DNA from 4 places in the Desulfonatronum sp. SC1 genome. Region 3 is predicted to be linked to each of the others. Evidence: predicted binding sites of a transcription regulator. Region 3 holds the regulator's gene; each other region holds the start of a gene.
The links. Region 3 encodes sigma-54, which starts transcription at its own class of promoters, with help from an activator protein. Its sites were predicted from a motif close to CTGGCACGGNNNNTGCTT; they were not measured.
Positions count from the first base shown of each region.

Region 1: a site for sigma-54 is predicted at 1,305-1,322, ahead of flgF (flagellar basal-body rod protein FlgF). Genes of this name have one in related genera too.
Region 2: a site for sigma-54 is predicted at 970-987, ahead of modB (molybdate ABC transporter permease subunit). Genes of this name have one in related genera too.
Region 4: a site for sigma-54 is predicted at 908-925, ahead of fliD (flagellar filament capping protein FliD). Genes of this name have one in related genera too.

Region 1 is NZ_PZKN01000001.1:278,143-280,343, forward strand. It holds gene flgG (flagellar basal-body rod protein FlgG) at 1-461, opposite strand, end outside; gene flgF (flagellar basal-body rod protein FlgF) at 503-1,279, opposite strand; tRNA gene C6366_RS01270 (tRNA-Gly) at 1,388-1,463, shown strand; gene rimP (ribosome maturation factor RimP) at 1,637-2,056, shown strand; gene nusA (transcription termination factor NusA) at 2,171-2,201, shown strand, end outside.
Region 2 is NZ_PZKN01000006.1:65,515-67,715, reverse strand. It holds gene modA (molybdate ABC transporter substrate-binding protein) at 1-161, opposite strand, end outside; gene modB (molybdate ABC transporter permease subunit) at 243-911, opposite strand; gene C6366_RS04830 (TOBE domain-containing protein) at 1,088-2,201, opposite strand, start outside.
Region 3 is NZ_PZKN01000021.1:16,339-18,539, forward strand. It holds gene lptB (LPS export ABC transporter ATP-binding protein) at 1-522, shown strand, start outside; gene rpoN (RNA polymerase factor sigma-54) at 586-2,019, shown strand; gene raiA (ribosome-associated translation inhibitor RaiA) at 2,093-2,201, shown strand, end outside.
Region 4 is NZ_PZKN01000002.1:133,784-135,984, reverse strand. It holds gene C6366_RS01970 (flagellin) at 1-825, shown strand, start outside; gene fliD (flagellar filament capping protein FliD) at 979-2,201, shown strand, end outside.

The DNA of each region.
Region 1 (2,201 bases), on a different contig from region 3:
CCGTTTTCCGTGACCACGATGTTCTGGGTTTCCTGGGGCACGATGAACTCCGGTTGCAGGGCGTAGCCGTTGGCCGTGACCACCTGACCTTCGTTGGTCAATTTGAAGGCCCCGGCCCGGGTGTAGGCGAAGTCGCCGTTCACATCGACCTGAAAAAAACCATCGCCTTCAATGGCCAGATCCAAGGGGTTGCCGGTGTTCTGGAAGGACCCGGTGGTGAATTCCTTGTGCACGGTCACGGGGCGAACCCCCATGCCCACCTGAAGTCCGGTGGGGATACGATCTCCGGCGGCATTGGCCGCGCCGGCGATCTTCATGGTCTGGTACATCAAATCTTCGAATTCGGCTCGGCTTTTCTTGAAACCCGTGGTGCTGACGTTGGCCAGGTTGTTGGACGTCACGTCGATGTTCATCTGCATGGCCTGCATACCCGAGGCCGCCGTCCATAGGGAGCGCATCATTGGCGTATTCCTCCATTTTCCTTCATTGCATCATCACTAAACTATCTGGGCGAGGCCACTTCCCGGATGACCTTTTGGTCCGCTTCCTGGGCCGTATGCATCACCTTCTGGTAGGCTTCGAAACTGCGCTGGGCCTCGATCATATTGACCATCTCGCGGACCACCTCCACGTTCGCTCCCTCCAGATAGCCCTGGAGCACTGTGGCGTTGTCCGCGGGCAGTTCAGCGGCCTGGACGCCGGGGCGGAGGCGGAACATGTTTTGGCCCAGTTTTTCCAGGACCTGTGGATTTTCGAAGGTCACCAGGTCAAAGTTGCCCACCGGCTCGCCATTGGCCTGGATTGCTCCATCGGGACCGATGACGATCCGGGTGTTGGGCTCCAGGTTCACGGGGCCGCCGTCCACGAGCACGGGGAAGCCTTGCCCCGTGACCAGTTCGCCGCCCGGGGTCAGGCGGAAGTTGCCGTTTCGGGTGTAGAAATCTCCCTCCAACGTGCGGACTTTGAAGAAGCCTTCGCCTTGAAGCGCCACATCTAAAGGATTGCCGGTCTCCTTGGCCGATCCTTGGGCGAAGTCGATATGGGTCAGGGCGATCCGGTTCTGAGCCAGATCGTCCGGGACGGGCAGCAGCGATTTTTCATTGATGGCGGAAATAGGGTCCAGCATGCCGTGGCCGAAACGGATGAAGACGTCCCGAAAGGCCATGGTTTCACGCTTGTAGCCCGTGGTGTTCACGTTCGCCAAATTATTGGCGGTGTTGGCCAAGCGGTGCTCCTGGGTCAGGGCGCCGAACAGGGCGTTGTACATACTGGTCTGCATCGTGAATCCTCCTGAATTGGGGTTCAAGCAAATTCCAAGCCACTTTTTCTGATCTGGACGCTTGACAAGTTCTGAGCCCTTGAGCATATGAACCACTGCGTTTCGCGGGCGGGCGTAGCTCAGCTGGTAGAGTACAAGCTTCCCAAGCTTGGTGTCGCGGGTTCGACTCCCGTCGCCCGCTCCATCTTTTTTCGCAGCATCCTGATCGGTTGCGGCCCAGCCGCACAGCAGAGACGACGAACGGGGTGGGCCATGTGGTCCACTTTTTTTTTGGATTTTCAGACAGCCATGCAGACTTCTCCCCCTTCTTCCCGTGCCCGATCGGAAGAAATCCTTCGCCATCTCGAGTTATTGGTCTTGCCAGTTGTTCACGGCCTCGGTCTGGATCTTTGGGGCTTGGAGTATCTGCCCCTGGGCCGCAAGGCGTTGATCCGCATCTATATCGACGCCGAGAGCGGAGCGACCATCGACCAGTGCGCCATGGTCAGCCGACAGCTTGGCCCTGCTCTGGAAATCGACGAGCGACTTCCCGGCGCCTTTAATTTGGAGGTCTCCTCGCCCGGCCTGGAGCGTCGGTTTTTCAAGCCGGAACAACTCCAAGGCTACCTTGGGCGGACCGTGCAGGCCCAACTCCATGAGCCACTGGAAGGATGCAAATCCTATCGCGGCGAGCTGTCAGCGGTGGACGGCTCGACGGTCACGCTTGTGGAAAACGGTGCCTCGGTTGCGTTGGATTGGGACCAAATAAAGAAGATTCATTTGGTCCATGCGTTTTGACCCGAAATCGCCGCATGGTTTCGAAACATATGAAAGATTACCGAAAACAATGATAGTTGTTGCCGGCCGGAGGCGCGAAACGGCCCCGGCCCTGATATTATCCTGGAGGACGAGATGAGCGCCGAACTGCGCAAGGCCATTGAGC
Region 2 (2,201 bases), on a different contig from region 3:
ACCAGAACGCCTGGATTGATCTGCTCGAACTCCGCCTTGATGTCGTTAAACGCATTGGTCAGTGAGGCGGCGGCGGAGACCACCAGTTCCTGGGCCGCGGCAGGCGCGGCCAACACGCAGAACAAAATGCAACTGAAGAGCAACGAACCAATTTTTTTCATCGAACTTTCTCCTTTTAGGGTTGCGACGGATATCAAACTGAAGTCACACTGATCAGGAATCACAAGCCGCAAATCACCGCATCACCACTTGGGCTTGACCAGTCGGTTGGCCGCCCAGAGGATGGCCACGCAGACCACGGAAATAACCAGGACCAGTTGGTTGGCCAGACTGTCGTTGCCGGCCTGGACCGCGCTGTATACGGCCAGGGACAGGGTCTGGGTCCGGCCGGGCAGATTCCCGGCGATCATCAGGGTTGCCCCGAACTCGCCCATGGCCCGGGCAAAGGCCAGCATGGTTCCGGCCACGATCCCGCGCACGGCCAAAGGCAGCGAGACACGCAAAAAGACCTGCCATTCGCCGCAGCCCAGGGTGCGGGCCGCGTTCTCGTACTTTTGGCCCACGTTCTCCAGGGCAGCCCGGGCCGACTTGAACACCAGCGGAAAGGCCACCACCGCCGAGGCGATCACCGCTCCCTGCCAAGTGAACATCAGGGTGATTCCAAAGCTCTCTTCGAGCCACCGCCCGATCATTCCGTTCCTGCCGATGACGACGAGGAGATAATAGCCGAGCACAGTGGGCGGCAAAACCATGGGCAAGGTGAGAACGGCGTCCAGGCCGTCCCGTCCCGGAAATCGGAAGCGGTGAATCACCCAGGCCAGCAGCACCCCGAACACCAAGGCGAAAAGCGTAGCCAGGGAAGCCACGTGCAAGGTGAGTTGCAAAGGGAACCAGAACGAAACTTCAGGCATGGACTAATCCTGTAGGCGGTTGGGCCATAATGACGATGAATGGCGGCAATGGGAGTATAGGCAGAATTCGTGCCATTATCGATAATGAATACATTCCAATCTGTTGCCAGGAAATCGCCCTTGCGGGATACACTTATGTAGCGGTCAAAGCCTACATTTTTGTCGGCTTCGCGGTTTCAGCTTGCGGAATCCTCGGTTCCCAAGATCACCGAGAAGGCCTTGAACAGAACCCATATTTTGTCGCCCACGACCAGTTTCAAGGCCTTGACGGACTCATCCGTGATCAGGGCGCAGACTTCCGTACCGTCCGCCAGTTCCAGAACGATCTCAGCGGAAATATTGCCCTGGTTGATGCGCTTGATTTCGCCATGCAGCCTGTTGCGGGAAGATGTTTGGGGGCTGTCCGGGTCCTTGACCAGGATCACCCAGGGCGCCTTGACGTAGGCCACCGCGGCCCGACCTTCCGCAATGCCCAACTTGTCCAGGGACTCGTTGGTAATCACGGAAACGATGGTAAACCCGCCCGTGGTCGTAAGCACCACCTCGGACAGGATGGTCCCTTTTTTTACCGCTACGACGTTGCCGAAAAACTTGTTCCTGGCACTGGTTTGCATGCCGTGCTCCTTGTTCATATAGAAGGTGATGAGACGGCGCAGGTCATCCGCCTCGTAGTTGACGTAGGACGCCGTGACCATCGGCGTGACATGGCCCAGAATCCGCTGCACCACATGCAAGGGCGCGCCCTCCCGCAAAAGCTCCACGGCCCGGGTGTGCCGCAGGACCATGGGGTTGGCCAACTCCCTGGGCAACCCGATTTCCCGGGCGCGCTCCGTGAACTTGCGCCGGACATAACCTTGATCCAGATGAAAAAGACGACCTTGCAGGCCGACCAGCAACGGGTGCCTTATAATTTCGGCCAGCTCCCGCAAAACCTCTCCTCCGAGTGCAACTTCCCGTGTTTCACGAACCTGGTGTTCCTCCTCGCCGTGACCTCCCGCCCCACCTGTCAAACGGACAATCCCGGATTCCAGATCAATATCCGTCCGATCATCCAGGGTGAGGATTTCCCCCAGCTTGGCCCCGGTGTGGCGCAACAGCAGGAAAAGACCATAGACCCGCTCCCGCGAGGTCCGAACATTTGGCCGTCCGGCCTTGCCCCTCCACTGCCGAAAAGCCCGGGTCAGTCCTTCCATCTGTTCTTCGGAAAGGTGCTTGATTTCCGTGGAAACCCGGAGCATCCGCGCCGCGCAGGGTTTGTCCTTTGACCGTGAAATTCTGGACGGGAATGCC
Region 3 (2,201 bases):
ACCACCTGGCCGCTGCATGAACGAGCCCGGTTGGGGTTGAGCTACCTGCCCCAGGAAAGTTCAGTCTTCAAAAAGCTGACCGTGATGCAGAATCTGCAAATCATTCTGGAGTACACGGACTTCACCCCGGCCATGCAGCGCAAAAAGGCCGAGGCCCTGTTGGAGGAACTGGGCATCGCCAAGCTGGCCGACCAGAAGGCCATGTTTCTCTCCGGCGGGGAGCGCCGCCGCCTGGAAATCGCCCGAGCCCTGATCCGCAATCCAAAATTTATGTTGCTGGACGAACCCTTCGCGGGCATCGACCCCTTGGCCGTGGACGACATCCAGGAGATCGTCATGTCCCTCAAGGAGCGGGGGATCGGGGTGTTGATTTCGGATCACAACGTCCATGAAACGCTGAAGATTTGCGACAGGGCGTCCATCGTCTTCGAAGGACGGGCCATTTTTGAAGGGTCGCCGGAGGCCATCGTGGCCGACCCCATCGCTCGGAAGGTCTATCTCGGTGAGGACTTTTGCTTATGATTGATCAACAATCGGGAATGGCGTTCCAACTGTTCAGCCCGGTCATGGAGGCGAGAACGCGACATGGCTCTTGAACTGCGCCAGCAACTGAAGTTGACGCAGCAGTTGGTGATGACCCCCCAACTGCAACAAGCCATTAAGCTGCTTCAGCTTTCCAGGCTGGAGTTGGTGGAAAGCATCCAGCAAGAATTGTTGGAAAACCCTGTGTTGGAAATCGTGCCGGAAAGCATTGACGAGACGGTGGAAGCCCCGAAAAAGGATCCCGCGGAGAGCCGGTTCCAGTCCGTCAACGTCGAGGAGCCCCGGCAACTTCACGATTCTGAGTGGCAGGACTACCTGGGAGAATTTTCCAGCATCAGTCGACAGATCCAGGGCCGGGACTGGGAAATCCCGGAAGAGGGAATGAGTTTCGAGGCCCGGCTGGCCGGCAAGTCCACGCTGATTGGCCATCTTTCCTGGCAGTTGCGGCTTTCCGCCCTGTCGGAACGGGAACTGGCCGTCAGCGAGGTGATCCTTGGCAACCTGGATGCCGTGGGGTATCTTTGCGAGTCCATTGAGGACATCGCCGCCATGGCTGGGTGCGAGGCGGAGGAGGCGGAGCGGATCCTGCGGATCATGCAGCGCCTGGACCCCGTGGGGGTCTGCGCAAGAAATCTGCGGGAGTGCCTGCTGGTCCAGATGGACGAACTGGGGCTGGACGACCCGATTCTGGTCTCCCTGGTCAAGGACCATCTTGAGGAGCTGGAAAAGCGGCGCTACAAGCCGTTAGCCAAAAAGTTCAAGCTTTCCATGGAGGAAATCAAGCATTACCTGGACTGCATTCAGCGCCTGGACCCCATGCCCGGCAAAAGCTTCGGCTCCGAGGACCCTCAGTTCACCAGCCCGGACGTTTACATCCTCCAGCACGGCGGCGATTTCATCGTGGTTCTGAACGAGGACGAGATACCGGGCTTGATGATCAACGAGGCCTACGCCAAGGAGCTGTCTGTTCACGACAAGGGGGTCAAGGACTATATTCAGGAAAAGGTCCGATCCGCCCACTGGTTGATGAAAAGCCTGTACCAGCGCCAGCGGACCCTGCATAAGGTCGCCGAAAGCATTGTTCGGTTCCAGATCGAATTTTTCCGTCACGGGGTGACGCATCTGAAGCCGATGATTCTCAAGGACGTGGCCCTGGATATCAACATGCACGAGTCCACGGTCAGCCGGATAACGACAAGCAAATACATGAGCACGCCCCACGGAACGTATGAACTGAAATTTTTCTTCAACAGCGCCTTGGGTATGGACGACGGCTCGGAAGCCGGATCGGAAAGCGTCAAGGCGGAGATCAAGAAGCTGATTTCTGAAGAGGACCCCAAGCGTCCACTCAGCGACGAACTGATCTCGCAACTTTTGAAGAAGTCCCTGGGCGTCAACATCGCTCGCCGGACCGTAGCCAAGTATCGCATGGCGCTGAACATCGAGTCGTCTTCCAAGCGCAAGGCCATTTTTTAACCTTCGCAGACGCTCCCAACGGAGCGAACAACCTCAAACCAACCCAGAACCTGTTTTATTTCGGAGGTGTCGCATGGAAATAACTTTTACATTCAAGAATTTCGAGCCGTCCAATCACCTCAAGGGCTACGCCCGCGAGCGCTTCAATAAGATCAACCGCTACCTGCGTCCTGAAGATCAGG
Region 4 (2,201 bases), on a different contig from region 3:
ATTCGTGAGTTGATGCGGGCGGAGATCGCCTCGTTGAACCAGGGTGTCCGCAACGCCAACGACGCCATTTCGATGATCCAGACCGCTGACGGCGCCCTGGCCGTTATCGACGAAAAGCTGATCCGGATGAAGGAACTGGCCACCCAGGCGGCCACAGGCACCTACAACTCGGACCAGCGGCTGATCATTGACTCCGAGTATCAGGCCATGGCCTCGGAAATCACCCGAATCGCGAGTGCCACGAAGTTTAATGGTATTTATCTCCTGAATGGGAATTTATCGGGAGGAGGCGTTGCAGGTAGTACGGACGCTGCTGGCAATCCTCACGGTTGGGGGGCAGGGCATATTGGCTCTGGCCTGCAGTCAACAGGCCCCCTGAAAGTACACTTTGGACCATCCAACGACAGCAGCGAAGACTATTACTATATTGCCATCGGCAACTCCACGGCTTCGGCGTTGGGCGTAGGTAATTTTGCTAACAGAGAGCATGTCAGTGGTATCGGCCTTCAAGGGGATGCCGGCTATTCCATATCCACCCAACAGGGTGCCCAGCGAGCCCTGGATGCACTGGAAAATGCCATTCTCTCCAAGGACAACATCCGAGCCAGCCTCGGCGCCCTGCAGAACCGGCTGCAAAACACCATCACCAATCTCCAGATTCAGGCTGAAAACATCCAGGCCGCGGAATCGCGGATTTCGGACGCGGACATTGCCTTGGAGATGACTGCATTCGTGCGCAGCCAGATTCTGACCCAGGCCGGCGTGGCCATGCTCGCCCAGGCCAACTCCCTGCCCAGGATGGCAATGCAGCTCATCGGCGGCTAACCATCAACCAGGGCTTGATCTTCAAGGCCGGGCCCTGTCCCAGGGTCCGGCCTTTTTTTGGTGATGGCGGCCAATCAAGATAATGGCATCGACTTTGCTTGAAATAACATGAGGTAAATCGAACCAGCAACTTTTTCCCAACAAGGTCGCATCATGGATACGGAAGCCCTTATATCAGGATCGATCAACTTCACGGGTCTGGGGTCCGGAACGGACTTCAAAACCATGATTGAGCAGTTGATCAACTTGGAGCGCAGACAAACCGCCCGCCTGGAACTCTGGAAAAAGGAGTGGGAGAAAAAGCAGGAAGGGTTTCGGGAACTGAATTCCAAGATGCTCAACCTGCGGACCAACCTGCAACGCATCAATACCATGGCCAAATTCATGGTCAAGGACGCGGACAGCGTCAACAAGAACGTGCTTACGGCCACGGCCACGGACAAGGCCCAAGTTGGCAGCCATGTGCTGGAAGTTCACCAACTGGCCCAGAACCACATTCGGACCAGCGAAACCTTCAAGCCCAGCACGACCGAGGACATCACCGGGGGCTCGGCCCAGGTGTTCAGCTATTCCTACAATGGCAAAACCAGGATGCTGAACCTGCCGTCCGGAGGCAGCCTGGAGGGCCTGCGCAACTTGATCAATACGGATCCGGAAAACCCGGGTATCCGGGCCAGCATCATCAAAAGCGCGGAAGGTGAGTACCACTTACAGCTTCGGGGCATGGACCTGGGAGCGAGCAAGATGATTGCCATCAACGATACCACCACGGTTCCCGGCTTTACGGACGCAGACTTCAATGAAACCCAAGCCGCGCAGAACTCCAAACTCAAGATCGACGGCTTCCCCCCGGGCGCTGATGACTGGATTGAACGCTCCACGAACACGATATCCGACCTGTTGGACGGCGTAACCCTCAACCTACGTCAAGCCGGCACGACCACGCTGAACATTGCCGTGAACAATGAAAAGGTTCTGGACAATGTCCGGGAATTCGTGGACCAGGTGAACGAGGTGCGAGCCCAGATCACCAAATTGACCAAGGTGGATCAAAGCGGCAACGGATCCATTCTGACCGGCAACTACGCCATCCAGATGATCGACTCGCGGCTGAAGTCCATCACCTCCGTGAAAAGCATTGGCTTTGACGTCAACAACGACGTGTTCAGCTCCCTGGGCATGATCGGGATCACCACGGATGCGGAACAAGGCTCCCCCACGTTCGGCATGCTCAAACTGGACGAGGAAGTTTTGGAGCACTCCTTGCGCAACCGTCCGGAAGCCTTTGCCCGGGTATTCGCGGCGGACTACATCGGCTCCAGCGATTCCCAGGACTTCCGGTATTTATCCAGCATTGACGGGGTGACCAAGGGCGG